DNA from 4 places in the Paenibacillus sp. FSL R5-0341 genome. Region 1 is predicted to be linked to each of the others. Evidence: riboswitches for the same ligand, from Rfam matches in the RefSeq annotation. Region 1 holds a riboswitch; each other region holds the start of a gene.
What was found. Region 1 has a riboswitch for cyclic di-AMP ahead of MKX75_RS00545 (C40 family peptidase). Riboswitches for the same ligand answer to the same signal wherever they lie in the genome.

Region 1 (6,143 bases):
AAACATATACATGCTGTAGATGCTTGTCAACGGGAGGTATTTATCGATGATTCCACGACGCGCCAAGAGCTGGCTCACCGCATCCCTGGCCCTATGTGTGCTGGCCGGAGGGATATGGATCACTCTGGGTTACAATCGCTCCACTCATTCTGAATTGCCAGTACTCGCCCCGGAATCGGGCAAGCCCAAGGCAATAGCTCCAACGCCAGCACCTCCAGAAAGTGTACAGACCCCTACCGCCGAAGTGTACAGTAACCGTATTGTGGAATATCACATGGATGTAAAACTGGCAGAAGGGAATGTACTGGAAGGAACTCAGACGATTACATGGACACATCCAGGCAAAAAAACCGTCAATGAGCTTTATTTTCATATGTACCCCAATGCCTTCTCTTCTGCTGACACCACCTTTATGAAGGAATCCGGCGGAAAGCTTCGGGGTGATGTCATGCCTACCAATGGCTATGGCTCCATGCATATTACCGAAATGAAAACGGAGGACGGGCTCTCTCTGCTGCACCGGATGCAGTATGTGCAGCCAGATGACGGAAATATCAAGGACACCACCCTCATTAAAGTACGCTTGCCCAAACCCGTCAAAGGCGGGGAAAGCATCACAGTCCACACCCGATTCGAAGTGAATCTGCCCAAGATTTTTGCCCGGATGGGAACCGCTGATGATTTTGTTATGGCAGGTCAATGGTTTCCCAAACTAAGTGCCTATGAACCTGTGGGCAGGCGTGGACGAACAACGGAAGGCTGGAATCTGCACCAATACCACGGCAATTCGGAGTTTTACGCCGACTTCGGTATATATAGTGTGCGTATTCGGGTGCCTGAAACATACAAGGTGGCTGCTACCGGATTTCCAACGCAGCAAGCTGTAGTGAAGAATGGAGAAAAAGTCTATCAATTCTATGCCGATGATGTGCATGACTTCGCCTGGGCAGCCTCGCCCGATTTTGTGTACGCCGAAGAGCCATTCTCTGCGCCCAACGTTCCTGGTGTACGAATCAAGTTATATCTGGACCCTGCTCATCAGGATCTGAAAGAACGTTATTTCTACGCTGCGAAGGCCGCTCTATCCAATTATAGCAAATGGTTTGGTCCATATCCTTACGCCACCTTGTCCATCGTTGTTCCACCTAAAACGGGGAATGGTGCCGGGGGCATGGAATATCCCACGCTAATCACAGCCTTTGGAGCGGATGACACCACGCCAGGTTATGACCTGGAACGAACCGTAGTCCACGAGATTGGACATCAATACTTCTATGGCATGGTTGCCAGCAACGAGTTCGAGGAAGCTTGGCTGGATGAGGGGTTCACCTCTTATGCAGAAGACAAACTGATGGAGCAGGAATACGGACTGATCCCAAACCTGCCGGTGCAATCGGGACTGATTACGTCTCCTTCATCTTTAACACAAGAATCCTGGAAGTTCGATTCCCAGAACGAGTATGCAGCCAATGTCTACACACGTGGCAAGCTTGTATTGCTCGGTATTGAACATCAAGTCGGTGCGAAAAAGATGGAACGCATTCTCTCTACCTATGTGAAAAAGTACCGTTTCAAACATCCCACTTCGACTGACTTTCAAAAAGTTGTGGAACAAGTGACCCGTACTTCCTGGTCTGATTATTTTGAACAATATGTCTATGGTAACGGAATGGCTGACTTTGCTGTAGAGAAGATTCATGTTACACCCGTACAGAAAGACGGCCAAACATTGTACGAGTCATCCGTAACAATTGCGAAAAAAGGCAGTGATTACAACGCCGTTCCTGTTCGAATTGCTTTTGAAGACGGACATATCCTCACCAAGCAATGGGATGGCAAAGAAGATCGCATCACCTATAAATTAACTCACACATCTCCCGTGTCCTGGGCCATGACCGATCCCCTCTACACGATCGTGCTGGAGAACCGCCATATGAACAATTTCCTGAAAGCCGGACTGGATGAGCAGGCGAAGTCCCGCTGGAGCATGAGTGTAACCAAACTAATAGAAGCCATATTCGGAAGTCTGTCATGGTGAGGTGGAAACGGTGAAAGCGAAAATACGTGAAGGCTGGTTTCTCGTCCGTCAGCATATGTTCATTGCAGCACTTTTATTTCTTTATCAACTTATATGGGGATATTTCCTCTATCGAATGATACAATCGGCTGTCGTCCCACTACTCCTGCGTTATCCGGATACTGATGCCGGGGAGCTGAGTACGCTTTTGTTCAAAATGGAAAGCCAACTGAACCTGTCTACCCATCCGGAGGTTCATCGTTATCTGTGGATTCTGGGGGCTATGCTACTGCTTCGTATGTTAATCAGCCCCCTCATTCAGGCAGGACTGCTCTACTCGCTTCAGCACTATAATAGTACAGAAGAGCGAATTCCATTCGTCCGCGGGATTAAAAATCTGTGGAAACCGATGCTGCTGCTCCACACCATTCGTACATTATTGGTGCTTCTGCCTGGCTACTGGCTCGTGCCAAAGCTGTACTCGATTCTAATGGATGGATTTCATTCCCTTCAATTACTCTTGCCCGGCATACCTTATGTTGCTGCTTGGATCGTATATGGTTGGATTATTCACCACACCCTGCTCTACATGCAGTTCGGTGTTTCGGCACCGGAAGGGGAAGGTGGGGCTCACGGTACACTCAAGGCGCTCTGGATTGCACTGCGTCATCTCATCGCTGTGATCGGCATTGCACTGCTGCTGGGCGGAGTTCACCTGCTCGTCTTCGGGGCATTCACTTCAGCCTCATGGTTACTAACGGGACTCACCGGACTTATACTACAACAGACGTATCCACTTGCCAGATGTCTATTGAGCCTGTGGAAAATATGCGCCCATTTCCGGTTATGGCAGTCCAAAACATCCAAAGGTTAGAGCAGATAGTTTAAAAATTGTTACCATCACATGTTAAACTTATGGCCTGATATGTACTTATAAATAGGCAAACCTCAACCTTTCCCCGTCAAAGGTCGAGGTTTTTTTTGCTAATTTTGTTGCTAAACGTTGCCAAACCGGTACTCCTCTGTTACAATAATCGCAGTGAGTTTTTAGTAACAACTTTGTAATCTTTACATTCATATTTGTAACTACTTAAAATTAAATCGTCATTTCTTGATTTCGCAGGTGCATAACTAGCATAGCCAAATTCCTGGCACCTGGGAAGCGGGGGAACCAGTTATGGGTGAATTGATCTTGCTACAGAGGGATCATAGGGGACCTTCAACCGAATCCTTAAGCTAACCTCGCAGGCGTTGGAAGGGGTATATCTCTTGTTAAAGAAGAAATTAACCGCAGCTGTACTTAGCCTCACATTCGCGTTATCGCTTGGTGCAGGCAGCGCATTCGCAGATTCAAAGATGGACAAAGTAATTGATTCAGCAATGGGAACTACATACAAAAGTGGGGGAACAACGCTTAACGGCTTTGACTGCTCCGGATTTACACGGTATGTATTCGACAAATTGGGTATTGATTTGGCACGCCAATCGAGTTCCCAATTCGACATGGGTGATTCCGTATCCCGCATGGAGATGAGAGCTGGCGATCTGGTTTTCTTCAATACAACAGGTAAAGGCGTATCTCATGTAGGAATCTTTGTAGGGGATGGAAAGTTCGCACACTCCTCTTCTTCCAAAGGTGTTACGATCAGTGCATTGAGTGAAAACTATTGGGCCAATCGTTATGTTGGCGCTAAACGGATTATGAGCACGGACGCATATGAATCACTGGCCCTTGACTAGGGACAAGCTGAGCAACATGATGCTGTAACCATTAACCATACTGGAACGAAGCAAGAAGCATAACAGAACCGCCCGGTACATTCTCCGCAGGAATGTATCCGGCGGTTTTTTTGTGCTTCATTCCCTGTTCACGTTTTTACGTTGCAAGTTACACACGAGGTATATCCTGCGACATCAACAGGTTCATTTTTCGTTCGCTCGTCCGTGCCCTTATGATGTTTTTACCCATCCCGTTATAATATAAACGGAATTACCGGAACTTTTGTTTCATTTTTTTCCTGGAAAGGGAGACTTGCTAAATGAACAGCTCTTTTGTAGAGTGGACAGAGAGTTTGGTAATGAATGAGAGGAGCGTGCAGATGTATGAATGAAGCCCCTGTAACGTTTCATGTTGTACCCATGCAAGAAGAACATGCGGAGCTTATCTGCAGTTGGCAGTATGACCCGCCTTACAATATCTATAGCTGGCTACCCTGGGAGCAGATGAAAGCACTGGAAGTGGAGTTTGGGGATGCACAGCTGCGACAGGAACAATATGCTATTGTTCTAGATCAGCATGATCGGATCTGCGGATTCGCTCAATACTTCCCACTTCAAGGGGTAACCCGGATTGGCCTCGGCATGCATCCAGAGCTTTGTGGTCAGGGTCAAGGGAAAGCTTTTGTCACCGCCATTGTACAGGAAGCCATTCGCCGGAATCGGACGAATGAGATCGATCTGGAAGTTCTCACCTGGAATGCCCGTGCCATTCAAGTCTATCTGAAGAATGGATTTGTCACCCAGGATACATACGAACGACAGACCCCAAGCGGTTTAATGCCCTTTCACTGTATGGTTTATGAGGGGCCTCGTGAGTAGAATTCATTGCAAAACAGCCAAATCTGCCCCTTGTTATGTGATTAGTTCAAAAAATTACCACAAAATGCTATGATGTCACTACAGGTTCCGTTATAATGATATGGATAGTTTCAGGTTAGATGATCTTTCATTCTGGAGGGGACATAAGGGATGCACAAATGGATCATGAGCGGGGTATTTTTTGCAGCATGCGCTTTAGCTATTGTTTTAATGTTTACGCTTCCAGGGAAAGAGGAAGTGGCTGAAGAAGCGAAACCAACCATGCCGGAAGTGACGATGGATGCAGGACAGGCTGAGGCACTGGTCAAAGCCAATTGTATTTCCTGTCACGGGGATCAGCTTCAAGGTGGCGTAGGACCTGCTCTGGCGAACATCGGCAGCCAGGATGATCTGGAGAAGATCTATTCCACGATTGTCAAAGGTAAAGGTGGCATGCCTGCCTTCAAGGGCAGACTGCAGGATGAAGAGATTGCCAATATCGCCATGTGGCTGTCAGAGAAGAAATAATCTTTGCACACGCATAACAAAGAGGCCCTTAATCCCCTGTTGGGAGAATAAGAGCCTCTTTGTTCTATCCTTTACTGAGCTTCTGGCGCTTGCTCAGCCAGGAAGGCCTCGACTTCACGTGCGGACGGCATCCCGGACTGGGCGCCGAGCTTCGTCACGGATAACGCGGCCGCACCCATGGCGAAGCCTACGGCCGCGTCCAAAGTCTCACCGCGCGCGAGGGCTACTGCCAACGCGCCGTTGAAGCAATCGCCAGCGCCGGTCGTATCGACGGCGCTTACGGCGTAGCCGGGCGCACGGCACGCGCCGGCACGCCCTGCTTGTACGCGGCCGCCAGGCGCCGCCGCGTACACAGCCCCCTCGGGGCCGAGCGTCGTGACGACAGCGGCCCCGAGGGATGCGGCGAGCTCTGCGACCGCCGCATCCAGGTCTTCCGGCCGGAGATGATCCCGGCCGGTAAGCACGGCGAGCTCACTGCGGTTCGGCGTGACAACGTCGACGCACCGCAGGAGCTCCTGGGGCAGACCCGGCACCGCGGGAGCCGGGTTGAGCACCACCAGTGCGCTGCCTTCAGCCGCCAGTTGGGCGGCGCGGGTGACCGCTGGCAGCGGAATCTCCAGCTGCAGCAGCACCGCTGCGGCTGCAGTCAGGCTTTTTACCGTATCCGCCTCTTCCAGCATCTCAGGCACCACTTGTCCATTCGCGCCAGGAATAACAATAATCCGGTTATCTCCCCGAGAGAGCCAAATCGATGCCGTCCCTGTAACCGTGTCTTCCAATATCCGAACCTGCGAGGCATCTGCACCACTTTCCGTCAGACTGTGCAGCAGACGTTCGCCAAAACCGTCCGACCCTACCGCACCAATCATCGCGGTCTGTCCACCCAGACGCGCAGCGGCAACAGCTTGGTTTGCGCCTTTGCCACCAGCGAGATAATGCAGCTCCTCACCGCTCACCGTCTCTCCCTCTTCCGGAATCGTATCTGTCTTCACCACGAGATCCATATTGAGACTGCCTACGA
Region 2 (6,143 bases), 3.0 Mb from region 1:
TAACCATACGTGTAGTAACGGCCATATTGCCAGCCTTAACTTCAGCAAAATCCTTATATTTCGTGAACAGTGAATCAACATACATCAGTACAAACAGCAAAACCGAACCAGATACGGTCCAGACCAGCATCGCCAAAATGTTCAAATCCATTTACACAGCCCCCACATATCAACATGAACCGCATTTAAAAGCGAAGGAGAAACGCTCTTCTCCTCCGCTGGTTAACCCTGCTGACAACCAAGGTGTTAGTTCTTATTATCGTACTGTTTCATCAATGCTGCGAGTTCGTCTTCAACAGCCTGATCTTTACCCAACTTCTCGAACTCTTCGTCCAAAGACTTGCCTTTGGAGGACATTTCGTTGCTTGCTTCTGCCTGTGCTTCCATTTGCATCATTTTCTCTTCCATACGTTTCATGCCAGCACTTGCCGTATCAGAGCCAAACCCATTCAACGCTTTGTTGATTTCCGTTTGAGCTTTTGCTGCATTATAACGTGCTACCAATGTCTCACGTTTGTTCTTCATTTGAGTCAACTGCTTACGCATCTCGTCGAGCTTGCCACGCAGGTTATCTGCAGAAGCCTTGTTCTGATCATAGCTAGTTTTGTACTCAGCCATCTTCTCTTCAGCAACCTTTTTCTCTTCTAAAGCACGTCGAGCCAAATCCAAATTCTGAGCACGAGCCGCCGTATGCGCCTGCTCTTCACGTTTCTTCACCAGAGCTTCCTGCTCTTCGAATAGCTGCTTGAATTTCTTCTCAATGGCGATCTGTGCGGCTACTGCTTTCTCCGCATCTTCCAGATCCTCTTGCATATCACGGATATATTGGTCCGTCATCTTGATTGGGTCTTCTGCCTTGTCGATAATGGCGTTGATGTTAGACATTGTTAAATCACGCAATCGTTTGAAAATGGACATTATGTTATTCCTCCTAGTCGATAATACATCGTATATAAACATACATACGTAACAAGCTACAACTCGTTTCAATTTTAGCAAATAAAATCAAAACTTGCGATTGTTCTTCATGTTAGGAAGATCCTTTATCCTTGTTCAGATGATCCTCCATTAGCCTCTCTGCAGTCTGCACGATTTCGTCGATCTGCATCCGTGTAATGGAATCAAAATGGATACCCATGATCACCGTAACAGTTACTTTCAGCTGCAGGGCGGCCTTTCGGGCAAGCCGCTCACACAGCTCTTGTTCCTTATGACCCGGAATATGTACCGTCGTCCCGCTTACGCGCTCATGATCCACGTAGAACGTGGCTACAGCACCAATATGCGCCTTTCCTCCGGTAACGAGAAAAACCTTATCATCTCCTGCCTCAATCACTTGTAAACGTATCGATTTCAAATCATATGTACTCATAACCATCCACCTATCCTTCTCTATATGTTATATATGGAGGAATTATGGCTTTCACAAGATAAATCCGCAATGAAAATTCTCACACTACGCATATTTTATGGACACCTCGGACATACCAAGGAGAACATCATTTTCGGAAAAGGAGGCCGTTATTATGCGCGTACGCCTCATTATGCTGATGGTTATCGTTATTTTTTTTGGAGGATATCATGCTCCAGTTTCATCGGGGGATGCTTCAAGCCCGCCAAGTGAATCAGTATCAGTTTCAGATTCCGCGGAAGAAGAACAACTGACATTGGGACAATTACGTCAAAAATATGCGGATACGTTCAAAACGAATGGTCCTTCAACGAAGCAGGTTGCCCTGACTTTTGATGACGTGCCCGATCCACGATTTACTCCACAGGTATTAGATGTATTGAAGAAATATAAAGTCAGAGCTACATTCTTTATCGTTGGTAGTCGTGCTGAGAAACATCCGGATCTGGTGAAACGTATCGTTAAGGAAGGGCATATTGTTGGCAATCACAGCTACAATCATCCGGAATTCAGTAAGCTGTCGATGAATGCCTTTCGCAAACAAATTTTACATACTGGGGATATCATTCATCACCTAGCAGGATATACGCCCAAGATGATCCGACCACCTTACGGAGATATTAATGAAGAACAGCTGCAATGGGCTGCCAGACAACACTATAGCATTGTGAACTGGAACGTTGACTCACTGGACTGGAAAGGCCTCTCCAAGGAAGAGGTGAAGGATAACATCCTATCTGCCGTAAAACCCGGTTCCATCGTTCTGCAACATGCAGGGGGCGGTGTGGGTTCGAACCTGAATGGCACGATTGAGGCTTTACCTGAAATTATTGAGGAACTGCGTAATCGGGGGTATGAATTAGTCACCTTGGACGAGATGTTGGGGTTGCCAAAAGCCAAGGATTAGGATGTCCATGTAGGAAATGATGACGATGTTAAAAGGGTGCCTGTTCAATCGCAAAGTAGCGACTGGCAGACACCCTGTTTGAATTCGTTAGATGTAATTCACTTTCTACTTCAGAATATAGAGCTCGATATCCTGGAAACCAAATGTGCTTACGGACTGCTTGCTACCAGGGATAAAGATATCAATCCGGTGACCCTTGATTGCACCGCCCACATCACGTGCTGTAGCTACAAAAGCCTGTTTTGGCAATCCCGGATGGCTGTGACCGGTTACCAGTACTTTGGTTCCAAGTGGAATCACACTTGGATCAACTGCGATCGTACCCAGTTCAAGATCATTGCCGAAGTAATCCACAGCACCCCATCCTCCATTTTCGGACGGATCTGCAGAGTATGCCGTTGCTTTCACGTTCACTGCTTTACTGTAATCGAACGTTTTTCCCCAGGCTTGAACAACTTTGTTATCTGCGTTAACGTCCAAGCTTGCTGTAGTAACAGTCTTCGCTTGAGTCTTGCTCTCTGTAGCCGCAGCAGCTGCTACATTGTTTGCCTTACCGGGAATCGTAATTTTCAAACCACCATAAATATTGTAAGGCGAAATGTCGTTGTTTGCTTTAACCAACGTGTTGAGTGCTACTCCATACTGTTTCGATAAGGTGTAGAAGGTATCCCCTTCTTTGGCCACATGAACTGAATCTGCGTGAGCCGGAACGGCTTGAATAAGCATTGCTGTTGTCAATAATGCTACTGCTGTTTTGGCTATACGTTTCTTGTTAATCATGGTCTTCCTCCCTCATTATGCCTGCGAAGTTAGTTGTCGGATTCGGATGAGGAGCCACCCTATAGGTCCTTCGTTACATGTGAAACGTTATGTACCCCTAATTCACCCCAAGCAGTGTGCCATAGATCTTCCCCCTGCACGATCTGCATCGTTACATCCCCCGCACTCCCTGTCCGGAAGTTTCGGCAGAGTTCAATATATCACAATTTTGTAACCTGAACTTGTAGTAATTCTTACCAAAAGGTTTTGAACATGTCATCAACTGTAAGAATACTGGATAATTCAGAATAGTTGGGCAACCCGATTTCTTTATATAAGGTAACAGAAAAGTTACTTTTCAAATCTAGAAATGATTATTACGCACAAAAAAATAGCGTTACCGACTCGATGTCAGTAACGCTATTAAATCATTTCATTTAGAGTACTTTAGCAAGAAAATCACGTGTACGTGAATTTTTTGGTGCTCCAAACACCTCATCAGGTGTTCCTTCTTCTACAATGACCCCGCCATCCATGAACAGGATTCGGTCTCCCACTTCACGTGCAAAACCCATCTCATGTGTTACGATGACCATCGTCATCCCGCCTTCTGCAAGACGTTTCATGACATCCAGCACTTCACCGACCATCTCGGGGTCCAGTGCCGAAGTAGGCTCGTCAAACAGCATTACATGCGGCTGCATGGCCAATGCTCTTGCAATGGCGATCCGCTGCTTCTGTCCACCGGACAGCTGGTTCGGGAAAGTATCTTTTTTATCATACAAGCCCACAGTGTTTAGCAGATCAGCAGCGATTTTCTCCGCTTCCTGCGTGGATTGCTTCTTCACTTTAATCGGGGCAATCGTAATGTTTTGCTGTACCGTTTTGTGTGGGAACAGGTTGAAATGCTGGAACACCATACCCATCTTCTCACGAGTCGCATTGATGTTGTGCTTCGGATCGGTGATTGATACGCCTTCAAAATCAATCTCTCCCGAGGTAGGCTGTTCCAACAAGTTCAGACAACGCAAGAATGTACTTTTACCTGAACCGGAAGGACCGATAACCACGACAACCTCACCTTTGCCAATCGTCACGTTAATGCCTTTAAGTACATCGTTATTACCATAAGATTTGTGTAATTGTCTAACGTCTATCACTTGCACTCAACTTCCTTTCCAGTCGTCCCAGCAGCTTGGACAAAATGAACGTCATTACAAAGTAGATGGCTGCTGCAATCAAAAATGGACTCAAACCTTGGTACGTAATGTTTTTGACTACACTTGCCTGATACATAATATCCACCATACCGATAACGGAGATAATAGAGGATTCTTTGATAATAGTTATAAATTCATTACCGATCGCTGGTAATACAGCTTTGAAGGCTTGTGGCAATATAATGTAACGCATTGCTGCACCTCTGCCCATTCCGAGGGAACGCGCTGCCTCCAACTGACCACGATCCACACCTTGGATACCTGCACGGAAAATCTCCGCCAGATAGGCACCACTATTGATTGAAAGTGTAATGATACCTGCCTGAAGTGCAGTGAAGTTAATGCCAAAGCTCAGGGAAAAACCATAATAAATAATCATCAATTGTACCAGCATCGGTGTGCCACGGATCACTTCAACGTAAGCCGTACCGATCCAGCGCAAGATTGCAGCGTCATGTAGACGGAACAAACAGATGATCAATCCAATAATTACCCCGAAGATAACGCCAAGTGCAGACAACAGAAGTGTGTATCCTACACCTGTAGCATAGAAACTTTTGTACTCCCAGAATACTTGGAAAATATTTTGTGATTTGTTCACTTTATCCGCCATCAAGAGGCTGGCGTCCGTCACCATCTGATTGATTTTATCTTCACTTTTCAATCGTTCCAGTGTTCCATTTACTGCAGCTAGCAGCTCGGTATTTCCTTTACGAATCCCGATTGCCGCTTCTGCTTGCTCTTCGTCCGGAACAGCAGCAGCAAGTCCAATGATATCGTCCAGATAACCTGCAGCAACAGTATCTTCAACGATTGCCGCGTCAATGCGTTTTGTTTGCAGTTGAAGCACGATATCCGAGATTTTATCCAGCGCAGTAAGTTTCGCTCCTGGAATACTCTGTCCGATCGTTTCCTGAATGGAGCCTTTCTGAACGCCAATTTTCGCATTTTCAAGTTCTGCCATGGTTGGATATTTGTCTTTATCCGCATTGCGAACCATAATCACTTGTTTTGATTTATAATAGGTGTCGGAAAAATCGATACTTTTCTTCCGCTCATCCGTCGGCGTCATACCTGAAATTACCAGATCAACACGCCCGCTCTGCAATGAAGGCAGAAGACCGTCGAAGCCCATATCCTCAATCACAAGCTCAGCGCCAAGATCTTTGGCAATCTCTTTGGCGATCTCAATATCGAAACCGACGATTTCATCTTTGCCATTAATCACTTTATGGAATTCATATGGTGCAAAATCGGCACTTGTACCGAGCACCAGCTTTTTACTGCTTGAATTATCTGTAGTTCCACTTGCAAGTGCCACAGGAACGGCAGTCGTCAGCAGAACAACAAAGGTCAACAGCATCATGGTGTAACGACTTATCAATTTCAACCTTTTTCTCTCCCCTTACAATACATTGTATGCTTCTCATGTTGATGACTGAGTCATTATAAAGTACAATGCATGATTATGCAATGCATTTTGACATTACAAATCTTGACTTGTTTCTGAAAAAATGAAGCAAACGTGATATAATCAATGAATTATTTTCATTTTTGCATAAGGAGTTTACAAATGACATCTAACAAATCACAGATCCTGACGGTTATTGATCAATATGCTTCCCGTTTTAAAGCCATTTCATCATATATTGGCGCCAACCCCGAACTGGGAAATGAAGAGTATCTCGCTTCTGCCCGTTTGAAAGAAGAGCTGGTCTTCCACGGTTTCACGGTAGAGGCTCCCATTCTCGGACTGGACACAGCTTTTATCGGAACCTATTCGGCCGCCAAACCCGGCCCTACTATCGCATTACTGTGTGAGTATGACGCTTTGCCGGAGATCGGT
Region 3 (6,143 bases), 1.4 Mb from region 1:
GCTCTCAAATCTGATGGCCGTTGTCCTTCAGTCGCTGGCTGGCAAGCTCGGCATCGTCACTGGACGGGATCTGGCTCAAGCCTGTCGCGAACGATTCAGCATGCCGGTCGTCATGATGTTATGGATTCTGTGTGAGCTTGCCATTGCAGCCACTGATTTGGCTGAGGTTATAGGTTCTGCCATCGCGTTAAAGCTGTTATTTAACATCCCCATGTTATACGGCGTGATCATCACCGCAGTCGATGTACTCCTGATACTCGTCCTGCAAAACAAAGGCTTCCGCGCTTTGGAGACACTCGTCATTGTGCTGATGGCAACCATTGCCCTATGCTTCGGGATTGACCTGTTCCTGGCGAAACCGGATATGGGCGGTGTTCTGCACGGTTTTGTACCGAATGTCGAGATTCTGCAAAATCCGGCTATGCTCTATATCGCTATTGGTATTATTGGAGCAACCGTAATGCCGCATAATCTGTACCTGCATTCTTCCATTGTGCAGACCCGTCAGATTGAACAGACACCACAGGGCAAAAAAGAAGCCATTCGGTACTCCACCATGGACTCTACGATCGCGCTGACACTGGCCCTGTTCATCAATGCAGCTATCCTGATTGTATCTGCCGCTGTATTTCACAGTGCTGGTATGACGCAGGTTGCCGAGATCGCTGATGCCTATCATCTGCTGACCCCTCTATTAGGTACTACGGTTGCAAGTATCCTGTTCGGTGTGGCTCTGTTAGCATCAGGTCAGAACTCTACCCTCACAGGTACACTCGCTGGACAAATAGTTATGGAAGGTTTCCTGAACATTCGAATTCCGGCTTGGCTGCGCAGACTGGTCACCCGTCTGATCGCCATCATCCCGGCGGTGATTGTCACAGCCATTGCAGGAGAACACGGCACAGAAGAACTACTCATTTTGAGCCAGGTCGTGCTTTCTCTTCAATTACCTTTTGCTGTAATTCCCCTGGTGATGTTCACAAGTGATAAAAAAAGCATGGGTGCATTCGCCAACAAATTGTGGCTCAAAATCATCTCATGGATCATTGCCGCTGTTATCGTTGTGCTGAATGTATATCTGATCATTCAGACGATCCGGTTGTTCTAATCTCGTCCTAATCAACTAAATGTCAAAAAGGCTGATCACTCCGGTATGCTATACCCAAGTTGATCAGCCTTTTTTGTTGCTGCACAGCAACGTGTTTTCATTTAGAGTAGAACCTCTTGAACGCAATCATCTAATTCTGATTTGGTATCAGTAACGGCAGGAGCTGATCCAATGAATCAACGGTCCAATCCGCACGGTCGTCATCGGAGAGTTCCGGTTGGAATCTCCCATAACCCTGCATGATTCGAATCGTGTGCATACCCATCTTCCGGGCAGGAATAATGTCGTTATCGATCCGATCCCCGACCATGACAGCTTCCTCTGGTTCACAGCCTGCCTGTTTCAAGGCCACAGCGTATAACTCAGGGTCTGGCTTGGACACTCCTTCTTCGGCTGAACACGCCAGAACATCAACATACTTCCGCAAGCCGTAGCTCTCCAGTCTCTCTTCCGTTCCAGGACTCTGATTGGCAATAATGCCAATGCGATAATACCGTGACAACTGCTGCAGAACGGAATCCGCTGAAGGAAAAGGACGTTCAAGATCTTTTTGAAACTTCAGCTTGTCCTGAATCTGTTTCCGGTGGCCCTCGTCTTCAATGAATGTGCGAATCGCCACTCTCATGGGCCATTGCTCGTATTTCCGGTAACAGCTCGCGAACAGTTCGCGTACCGCCTCAATTTCTACTGGATACCCTAAAGCACAAGCTTCACGGACGAACTGTCCGATAATATCATCAACCGGCTCCCATTCATCCACCAGCGTATCTCCAACATCAAAAAATAACCACTTTAACCCACTCACATCCGGCATGCCAATTCCTCCCTGTAAGCATAAAAAAAGAAGACCCACCATCACGCATGAGTCTCCTCAAATTTCCGTTTATCGATGAATCAATTTCATAATACCTTGAGTGAATTTGATTCTAATACATTCAATTATAACAGGCACCTAACACCTGAGCAATCACAAGCTATGGCATTAACCATTGAGGAGAAAGCCGACTTCCCCATTGAGCGAATATACAATCCGGTCTGCGCCCATCCCGCGATAGATGCCCTTTGGATGACTCTGCTCCGTGATGACGCACAGGGATTTCGAAGTCCATGAACGGCAGATCTGTAAATAACGACAGGTCAGATTCAGGCTGTTCTCGAAAATAAACACGTTGCCTACGCTACCCTGCGGCAAAAACCATTTTTGAGCTGCAGCCGTATTCATGCGAATGACATGCTCTACCCCGATTCTGCGGAGTCTCCGCTCTTCCCCTGCACTGTTGGTTAGAACGGCAAACGGCATTTTTTTGTACATCAGCAATTTGATAAATTTGCGTCCTGCTTCATTTGGAGCAGTCACTAAGATCATCTCAGTATCCATCATTCGTTCCTCCCTTGGCGTGAAAAGACAACAAAAAAGAAGCGTGGGGGACCAAGGCCTCCCGAACGCTTCTTAAATAACCCATGGCGAAAACGCCATGAACCAGCGTACGGCTTGTTGCCTCTCCCTTTAACGCTTACGAGGTTAGCTGACGGATTCGGGCGCGAGAGTCGCCCTATTTCCGGCTGTCACCGGAAAATTCACCCCATGAATGCCTACTGTCCTGGACAGCGCATTCCGTTGGTTCCCCCGTTTCCCACTCATGAATGAATGGAAACTCAGCGATTAAAACATCGTTCGTATATCTTAAAGTAAGATCGAGCGATATTATCGTTTGTTTCGTTTTTCAAGTACAATTTAGTTTAAATTGAAATTACGTTATGAATCATACACCCGCGCCATGACGCTGTAAAGTCCGCACAGATCACCGAATCGGCAGATTTCTGCCAATACTCATCCATAATAACGCTTACAATAAGGTTATACTCTATCCATCTCTTCAAGGCTATCTAATTCTCACGCTGACGAAAATCACTTCGCAATTCATTCACGTATTCTGCACAAGTTGCCTGTTTTGATTCTTTTAACACCACATTAGTTTTGCAATATTTAATTGCAACCAATATAATAGAAGATATAAGAGTATATCAATGGAGGCGATTTAGATGACAGTCTACGATTACAAAGTGAATACCCTTCGCGGTCAAGAAGTTGAAATGTCCGACTACCGTGACAAAGTGCTCCTGATTGTGAATACGGCAAGCTCATGCGGCCTTACTCCTCAATTCAAAGGTCTGCAAGAACTGCAAGACAAGTTCCAGGATGCTCCATTTGAAGTTCTTGGTTTCCCAAGCAACCAGTTTGCACAGGAAAAAGGTTCTTCCGATGATATTGCCGAGTTCTGTCAGATGAATTATGGCGTAAGCTTCCCTATGTTTGAGAAAATTGATGTGAACGGCTCAAGCGCTCACCCTCTCTTCCAGCACCTTAGCACAGAAGCTCCTGGCCTGCTCGGCTCCAAAGCAATCAAATGGAATTTCACCAAATTCCTTGTGGATCAGAACGGACAGGTCATTAAACGTTATGCTCCCAAAACAACACCGGATAAGATTGAAGAAGATATCAAGAACTTACTCCAAAAATAATGCACAGGCCACCCGTAGCCGGAAAGGTAGAGCTCCATTACCTCCGATCATGGATGGCCTTTTTTTCAACCCCGATGTCAGACTGTTCAAAAAAGACAAAAAAGAAGCTTTCCAATAACGGAAAGCTTCTTCTTCATCGTTCATATGATGCGGTCGAGAGGACTCGAACCTCCACGGGCATACGCCCACTACCCCCTCAAGATAGCGTGTCTGCCATTCCACCACGACCGCATGTCGTAAATAATCGGCAACAGAATTGATTATACCGGGTTCTGTTCTAAAAGTAAAGTGTTTTTTAATACTTCTTTTTCAACTAGGCATTTTCATCAAAAATCGCATATTCTCGTCATCTTTACCCATGAACTGCATATTATTAGATTCGATCCCCTCTTTTTCGGTAAGAGCCGATCTTGTTGATTCATTTATATATAGTCCCCCCTACATTTCTCAAACATTTAACTTTAAATGTTATATAAAATAACACTAATATTGAATTTCAGATTTAATCCATTGAATTTCAATGACACCATTGACAAAAAGCGGACATTTATGGGATGATAACTATCATATAATTCGGATTTTCAAACATAAAGCAAACAATAAGGAATATAAATGTTAATTAAAGTGACATTTAGCGAACACAGGAGGCGAATGATTGTGAACCGTGGGAATAAGCTGCTCGATTATGTTAAACTGCTTGATTCCTCTATTCAGGTTGGAGGGTTCACCCATTCCTTCGGCATGGATATCCATATCAAGGAGGGTACCATTCGTAATGCTGAAGATCTCGAATCATTCATGCGTTGTCAGTTGCACCCCAGCATCGTTCGTCTTGAAGGCATGGCCATCAAAGGCATCTATACCGCAGCAGATCACAAGGATACATGGCGGATAGCCCTGATCGACAAGCTCGTACATGTTCAGCGAACTCCTGGAGATCTCAGAGAAGAAGCTGCTACGATGGGTAAACGATTGATCAGACTCGCACGCGCTCTGCACCCCTGGATTGATTTCAGCCAGCTCGAACAGACCTTCGCCAAATATGATTCGGTTGGCTGCCTCTCCACTGTTCACGCCTGGATTAACCACCACCTCGATATCCCTGTCGAGGCGGCAGTTCTTGGTTATCTGCATTCAGCCATGAATGCCTGCATAACCGAAGCCTCCAAAGTCATTCCCCTGAACACTGATACAACCAAAGATCTGACGGTACGCCTGGCCGCAGATCTGGAGAATGAATGGAACACCGTCAGCGCCTCGGCTGCGGATGGACTGGCACAGCCAACCTCGATGTCCATGAAATCGTTTTTCCCCAGTTTCCATATGCTTGGAGCTGGACTTCATGCCTACAGGGCCTAATCCTTGTCCACCTACTCCTACACCTGCTCCCCTTCATTCAGACACAAAAAAAACACGCGGCAACCTCCTTGCCGACGTGTTTTTTGTCATTTCATTGGTTTATTTAACGTATTTGCGCCATTTTACATCACAAAATACACTTTTTTCCGTCTTTTTTAATTGTTAGATGACGGATTTACGTATATAATAAAATATACAGCTCGCATTTCTATATATTCTACATGAAGAAAGAGCGACTGAATACTACATTCTAACCAGGGGTGAACCCTTTTGAACAAGAAAAAGCCAGTGACTCCGTTCGGATGGGCCATCAAACGACGGCTAACCGAACTTCAAGTGGATCAGAAGACCTTTTGTGAACAGCATGGCATCCCACCCTATCGTTTATCCAATCTCATTCACGGCACACGCAAAGCAACTCGATTCAGACACTTGGTCGCTGATATTTTGGATATTCCAGATGAACTGAGATAAGATTTCTGCCAAAGGAGGACCCCATCCATGAGACATGTTACATCCGATCTGGAGAGGCTGTCGTTCCACTCCATAACTCACCAGCTCATCATCGTTGATCACGATTGGATTATCCAAAGTTGTAACCGTGCTTGGCAACAGGAACTCGGTCAACTATTACCGAACCCGGATGCGAACAGCACTCATAGACATTACCTGCATCTGTTGGAAGCCTGGGCATTACAAGGCAAGAACGCCAATATGGCACTTGTCGCACAGAATTTGAAAGAACGCGGAACACCCTTTAGTCGAAATCATACATATGACATCTGCGTGTATACGGTATACAACGAAGAGAGGTGGTTTCGTGTGGAACTCACCCCTCTATCTCACACTAACTCAAACCTGGATACCGATCTCGCTTTGATTGCCCACATGGATATTACCGAACAGAAAAAGACAGAACGCCAATTGAAGAAGGCTCTGTCTGACGTTCGCACCTTGCGAGGATTACTGCCTATTTGTGCTGTCTGCAAACAAATCAAGGACGAAGAGGAACATTGGAACTCCGTCGAGAGTTATCTGGAGAAACATACCCACGCCGAATTCACCCATGACATCTGCCCGGAATGCATCCGGCGGTTATATCCGAAATACTCGAATATTCTGGACAAGCGTTCCTGAACCCACTCTGCACTCG
Region 4 (6,143 bases), 2.1 Mb from region 1:
AACGGAGAGTAACAAGTGCAAGCCGCTGTGCTATACAGCGGCTTTTTTGTCATTTCTCAGGAAAGACTACGCGCGATAACTTGTGGTCATGAACCAAATGATGCTCATATTCATGAAATACATAACCGTGATGTTATGTATTGTTGCGTCCACGAAAGGTGCCCCAGCGGTTCAGCACCAATTTGGCAGCCCAGATTAGTGCCATACTTCCGAAGATGGGGTACAGGATGGATAGCAGAGAACTGAATCCAAACTGGCTGAGTGAGTAACACAGCAGCATAATGGTTAATGTAATGAAACGGGGATGCACGCGTATATGTTGTCTGAGTTGCAAGGTCATTCCGTAGATATCAGCTACAAAAGTACTGAATATTTCCATGAAAATAAGAGATACATATACGGATTGCACTGCCCATCCAAGTTGAAAAGCAATGCTACCCATCGGGATCTCGAATTGGATGATGCCGGGCATCTGTGCTGACATGGCAAAGTGAGCTGCCATCAGCATGAAGCCTACGCCAATGCCTCCCAGTACGCCGCCCCACTTCAACACACTCCGACTGCGGATTTGGTTACCCACAGGCACAAGGACGGCTTGAGCCAACACCAGATTGAACGAAGTGTACAGAAGTGGAGACAGCCACACCTGAAAGGGGTTTGAGTCTGTCGTCAGTGTGATGAATCGGGAGGCACCTGGATGATGAATGGTGCTGGTAATCATGAGCAGGGATAACAGGAGCATCATGGGAACGACGATGCTATTCATTTGAAGGATGGCCTGAATGCCCCGACCAAGAAGCAGATAAGTCCCTACAAGTGTGACAATCAGACCCGTCTGATAATGTAAACCCAGATGTTCGACAAAAACGGAACCTGCTCCTGCAAGCATGACACTGTTCACGCCAATGAGAATGAGAAGGGTCACCCAGGTAATCCATTTGCCTGCCTTGTGGCCGAATAAATGTTTGTTCAGATCCTCATAAGAGCGGGAACCGGTATCGTGAGCAATGAGCATCATTTTGGTACCTAACCAGACAAAGAGCATGGTGGATAAGCCTATGGTGATGGTGGCCCATTTGCCATACTGGGTAAAAAACTGCAGGATTTCCTGCCCTGTGGCGAAGCCGGCTCCGACAACCGTTCCGATGTATGTAAATGCGATCTGCAGCACCCGAAATGCCTGTTTCATGTCTTTCCCCTCTCAGGCCCCTGTATAGTTTGGACATGCGGGTACCATGGTACAAGGTATGCTTGACCCACGAAAGACATGACAATCGATAGCAAGCTCTGGCTTGAAATGCAGCTTAAGGACAGCCCTCGGGCAATTTCGCTTGAACTTATAGACAGATATATGATACTTTTACCTCATAGGATAGGCTTGGGAGGTCAAATCATGGAAGTATTGAAACAACGAATTTTACAAGAAGGTGTTGTCATCTCGGATCAGGTATTGAAGCTGGATGGTCTATTGAACCACCAGATTGATCCTGCATTAACGATGGAGATGGGACGGGAGTTTGCTGCCCGGTTTCGTGAAAGTGGAGTAACTCGGGTCATTACGGTAGAATCCTCAGGCATTCCGGTTGCTTTTGCCGCAGCTCATGAACTTGGGGTACCGCTAGTATTCGCCCGTCGCAAAAAAACGCTTCTGGCTGATCCTGATGCCTACTGTGAACGTGTACCGTCCTTTACCAAAGGAATTGTAACAGACATTATGGTATCCCGCGAGTTCATTCATGAGAATGACCGTATTCTGTTCATTGATGATATCATCGCCAATGGGGATGCTGCTCGTGGAGTCATCAAAATTATTGAGCGTTCCGGTGCGGAACTCGTCGGATTCGGCGTTGTGGTCGAGAAAAGTTTTCAGGCAGGGGCACGCACGATTCGTGAACAGGGTATTCCGGTGGAAGCCTTGGTACGTATTCGTTCTCTGAACGATGGAACGGTACAATTTGACGATAACGAAATGTGACATTTTAAAGGAATAGGGCCTATTTTTTGAACTATGCCTTTGCATGACCGCAGATTTCATTTATAATGGGGTTATGTTAGGGAGAGGAGGCAACACCATGGGGAACCAACCGGCAACAGAACAATTTTTTATTGATAAGCTGGCGGAATCGAAAGTTCATTTTGAACGTGCCCTGGATTGTAAACATACGGAATTCGATGACCTTTATCCCTATATGATTGAACATCCTCAATTTTTCTGGTACAAACGCTATGTTGCCTGGTCAGAATTACTGACGATTGTAGGCTTGTGCGAAGAGTTGTCCTTCTCTTGGAAAGAACAATTTACACCGCATCAAGTGGAGTACCTTGAAGAACGTGTGATGTCCGCCAAAGTGCTTGATTTTTGGTTCGAGAAGAACGACAGCAAAGAGCACGCGCAGCGGTAACTTTCAGTCGGGACATAATTTCGAATGACATGACAGTCCAATACAGTCACGTGAGACCTAAATGACATTTCATTTAGGTCTCTTTTTGTAAATAAATTTGGAATATAGGAGCCAAGAACATGATCAGTGATACAGAATTGGACGCCCTGCGTCTGTCAGGTGAGAAAGTAAGAGTAGTACGGGACGAGCTGGAGTCAAACGATGTAACCGGGATTGTCGTTGCCTGGGATGGCGAGCAGGTATTGATCCGGCGGCAAAATAGACGTGTCGTCAAGCTAGATCGCAGTTACCGATATCAGCTGTTCAGCGAACCGCGCCAGAGTCCACTTGGTGAGTAGCAATCGCTTATGATTGTGGCAAAGCCATGAGCATTTATATGTTTGGAATTACCATGATTTCTTGGCATAATTGGCTCACTCGGGAGAGAAAATAGGTACAGTGGAAACGATCTGTAACTATAGCTGAGAGGGTGTGCTACAAGACATGACATTGATGAATGATAAAGTTCATGCCTACAAGGATCAGATTGGAGCATTAAGCGATGTGCTGCCAGGAGTGGTGAAGTCGTATCATGAGTTTACTGGAGAATGCTTTCAGCCTGGCGTGATTGATGCGAAGACAAAACAGCTAATTGCCCTCGGAATAGGACTGTTCGCCAACAATGAGGTATGTACCTTTTACCATGTAGAAGAAGCTCGTGCCAAGGGTGCAACTGATCAGGAGATCATGGAGACCGTTGCCGTTGCCGGAGCTGTAGGAGGCGGACATGCCCTGTCTCAGGGTGCGATGCGAGTGCAGAAGGCGTTGCATTAAACTTAGGAAATATATGAAAAAATAAAACATGGTCATACCCTGTTAGCACAGGAGTATGACCATGTTTTATTTAAAGTTCATCTTTACTTGTTTTACTGTTAAGTGTTTTATTGTATTTGTCTACGTCAGCAAATTTTTCCATTACGGAATAGCGTGCCTTATAATTTATTACTGACGATTTAGTCCGATATTCAATGGTGGATCGGTCACTGGTCCACTTATAAATAAAAGCGTTATTATAGCTTTCGAGCTCTGGTTTACCATATTTGTTCGTAAGCTCTTCCAAAATTTCATCAGATTCCGGATTAGTTAGAGTACCAAAATCGTAACTTGCTTCAATCAGTAAGTAATCGTCCAAAGGATATTCATATGCTTGCTTCATCATGTCCTCTAATTGCTTATCCAATGTCTTTCGTATCTCGTCTTTTCTTGCGTCCGTCGTATTTTCGTTATCAAGTTCCTCACGCAATTGGTTGTTATCTTCTATTTTTTCTGATATTCCTTCATTAGTAAAGGAGTATTCTGCGTCTGCAGTCTTACCCAGAACCACCACATCGGAATAATTAATACTTTTTTCATGATCATTATGTACTTTTTCTTCATAGTTTGTGTTTTCGTTTTTTTCTTCAGATGAAATGACCTTTTTTATTTTACTCCCCCAAGATACTTCTCTGAAATCTTTAACTGTTTCACTACTGCATCCTAAACTACCTATTACTAAAATAACAAAACTTAAAACAAACAATAACTTTTTCAATTGTTCTCCTCACTCCTTTGATTTCCTAAAACATTTTACAATGTTTAAGAAATCAGTTGAAGACAAAAAATGGTTACAAAAAAGGCATCAGGTTATATACCGATGCCTTTTTGTGTATGAATTACATTTTGCCCAACATTTTATCGTACATAAATTGTCCAGTTACCCGACGTGCTGTCACATAACGATCATTGAAGTATGGATTCGATAACTTCGTAATACTTACACCTTTACTACTGGAGGCATGTGCAAATTGTCCGCCGCCAATATATACACCTGTATGTGAAATGCCTTTGCCCATCGTATTGAAGAACACCAGATCACCTGTGCGAATGTTACTTTTGGATACCGGAGTACCTGCTTTGGCTTGCTGCTGCGAAGTACGTGGCAATTCAATGCTGTATTTGTTGAAAAGATATCTCATAAACCCGGAACAGTCGAAGCCGGCCAAAGTCGTGCCACCCCACTTGTAAGGTATACCTGTCATGTTGTTCACTACGGAGTTGATACTGCTTGCCTCTGTGCTTGTTGCCCCGGATGTAAATAGTACAGCTGCTCCAAAAATGGAGATTATCAGTTTTTTCAAAATCAATGTTCTCCCTTCGATGCCTACGGAGTTAGCTAAGGGTTCGGTAGAAGGTTCCCTATATTTCCTATGTATAAGAATAATTCACCCAAAATGGTTCCCCCGTTTTCAAACATGAAACTCGGCAATGAATAATTAAGTTTTTGTAACTATTTGAAACTATATTGCATAAATGCGTAATTGTCAAACCCATTTAAACCCCTTCGTAATACCTCAATGTTAGCGGAATTAAGGTTTTTATATGAAAGAAGGGATCAAGTCTGGGTATCATTCATGACAAAAACGTCATTATTGATTCGCTTAAGACGATTTTGGATAAATAAATAGGTTTGTCATGAGTTAAAAGAACTATTCCGTAATGTTCAATTAAAGAGATTATATTCATTAAGTTGCATATATTGACAAAAATCGATTTATTGCATATTATCTTCTTATCCAATCCACATATTGGATGAAAATTGATTTTATTGTGTTATAAATTCAAATAAAGGAGGTTAAGGGACTAGTTTTATAAGTAAGGTAGAAGTGGGAGATTTATAAAAACAAAATAGGAGAGTGTTATCTTTGAAAGCAAAAAAAATAGTTACTTTTATTCTGGCATGTACGATGGTCTTCTCAGCAGTTGGAATGGCGGTTCTTCCTGTAACAACGGTATCAGCTGCTGATGCTTCAGGCACAACAGCAAGTATATCTGATATTCTGAAGAACCAGCTGCCAGATGGAGGTTGGAGAAAAGACTACAAACAAACAAGTGGAGAATGGGCGAAGTCCACCATCGACAACAAGGCTACATACTCAGAAATTAGAAGATTGGCGAAGGAATTCAAAAAGACCAATGATCCGCGATACTCCACAGCTGCAATCAAAGGAATTAACTTTTTGATCAACATGCAGTATTCAAACGGCGGATGGCCACAAGTCTATCAAAGCTCGGGATATCACAAACACATCACTTACAATGATGATGCAATGATTAATGTAATGATCATGCTGGATGAAGTAGCAACGCGCAAAGGTGACTTCTCGTTTATCGACAGCACACTTGCTAACCGCAGTAAAAATTCAGTTGCCAAAGGTGTAGATGCGATTCTGAATACACAGGTCGTTTCAGGCGGTAAGCTGACAGCATGGGGACAACAACATGATTCCAGTTCCCTTAAACCGGCAAGCGCAAGAATCTATGAAGTACCATCACTGACGGCTGGAGAGAGTGTAACGATTGTTAAATTCCTGAAAACCAGACCTGCTAACGCTAAAATTACAGCATCCATTAAAGGAGCTGAAGCTTGGTTTAACAAAGTCAAAATTACGGGCTACAAGTATGAAAGAGCGAACGGAGACAGCAAAATTATTGCTGATTCCAAAGCTGCACCGATCTGGGCTCGCTTCTATGAAGTGGGGACAGATAAACCGATCTTTATTGGTCGTGACGGGGTAGTTAAATATAAACTAAGTGATATTGATAAAGAAAGAAGAGGCGGTTACGCATGGTATGGCAACTGGCCTTCCAAGCTGTAACTCGTAACATGCCTAAGGTTTCACAAAGTTAATCCCTAGTAACGATAAGTAAAGCCCGAATCAGACA

Region 2: it holds a riboswitch for cyclic di-AMP, as region 1 does, so the genes downstream of both, MKX75_RS16440 (3D domain-containing protein) here and MKX75_RS00545 (C40 family peptidase) in region 1, are expected to answer to the same signal.
Region 3: it holds a riboswitch for cyclic di-AMP, as region 1 does, so the genes downstream of both, MKX75_RS06845 (hypothetical protein) here and MKX75_RS00545 (C40 family peptidase) in region 1, are expected to answer to the same signal.
Region 4: it holds a riboswitch for cyclic di-AMP, as region 1 does, so the genes downstream of both, MKX75_RS10110 (C40 family peptidase) here and MKX75_RS00545 (C40 family peptidase) in region 1, are expected to answer to the same signal.

The regions. Positions count from the first base shown of each region.
Region 1 covers NZ_CP150241.1:109,609-115,751, reverse strand. The annotation lists gene MKX75_RS00555 (M1 family metallopeptidase) at 47-2,038, shown strand; gene MKX75_RS00550 (hypothetical protein) at 2,049-2,891, shown strand; cyclic di-AMP (ydaO/yuaA leader) riboswitch at 3,146-3,283, shown strand; gene MKX75_RS00545 (C40 family peptidase) at 3,287-3,757, shown strand; gene MKX75_RS00540 (GNAT family protein) at 4,121-4,615, shown strand; gene MKX75_RS00535 (cytochrome c) at 4,766-5,122, shown strand; gene rbsK (ribokinase) at 5,194-6,143, opposite strand, start outside.
Region 2 covers NZ_CP150241.1:3,687,509-3,693,651, forward strand. The annotation lists gene MKX75_RS16420 (DUF350 domain-containing protein) at 1-151, opposite strand, end outside; gene MKX75_RS16425 (PspA/IM30 family protein) at 247-918, opposite strand; gene MKX75_RS16430 (hypothetical protein) at 1,031-1,372, opposite strand; gene MKX75_RS16435 (polysaccharide deacetylase family protein) at 1,527-2,318, shown strand; gene MKX75_RS16440 (3D domain-containing protein) at 2,424-3,098, opposite strand; cyclic di-AMP (ydaO/yuaA leader) riboswitch at 3,101-3,296, opposite strand; gene MKX75_RS16445 (amino acid ABC transporter ATP-binding protein) at 3,515-4,237, opposite strand; gene MKX75_RS16450 (ABC transporter permease subunit) at 4,224-5,687, opposite strand; gene MKX75_RS16455 (M20 family metallopeptidase) at 5,871-6,143, shown strand, end outside.
Region 3 covers NZ_CP150241.1:1,543,461-1,549,603, reverse strand. The annotation lists gene MKX75_RS06855 (Nramp family divalent metal transporter) at 1-1,108, shown strand, start outside; gene MKX75_RS06850 (HAD family hydrolase) at 1,239-1,922, opposite strand; gene MKX75_RS06845 (hypothetical protein) at 2,091-2,489, opposite strand; cyclic di-AMP (ydaO/yuaA leader) riboswitch at 2,605-2,780, opposite strand; gene MKX75_RS06840 (glutathione peroxidase) at 3,152-3,631, shown strand; tRNA gene MKX75_RS06835 (tRNA-Leu) at 3,780-3,862, opposite strand; gene MKX75_RS06830 (urease accessory UreF family protein) at 4,289-4,990, shown strand; gene MKX75_RS06825 (hypothetical protein) at 5,261-5,464, shown strand; gene MKX75_RS06820 (hypothetical protein) at 5,492-6,127, shown strand.
Region 4 covers NZ_CP150241.1:2,195,898-2,202,040, forward strand. The annotation lists gene MKX75_RS10080 (hypothetical protein) at 134-1,189, opposite strand; gene MKX75_RS10085 (xanthine phosphoribosyltransferase) at 1,394-1,975, shown strand; gene MKX75_RS10090 (hypothetical protein) at 2,073-2,402, shown strand; gene MKX75_RS10095 (hypothetical protein) at 2,522-2,740, shown strand; gene MKX75_RS10100 (carboxymuconolactone decarboxylase family protein) at 2,886-3,215, shown strand; gene MKX75_RS10105 (hypothetical protein) at 3,286-3,972, opposite strand; gene MKX75_RS10110 (C40 family peptidase) at 4,094-4,558, opposite strand; cyclic di-AMP (ydaO/yuaA leader) riboswitch at 4,564-4,695, opposite strand; gene pelA (pectate lyase) at 5,114-6,076, shown strand.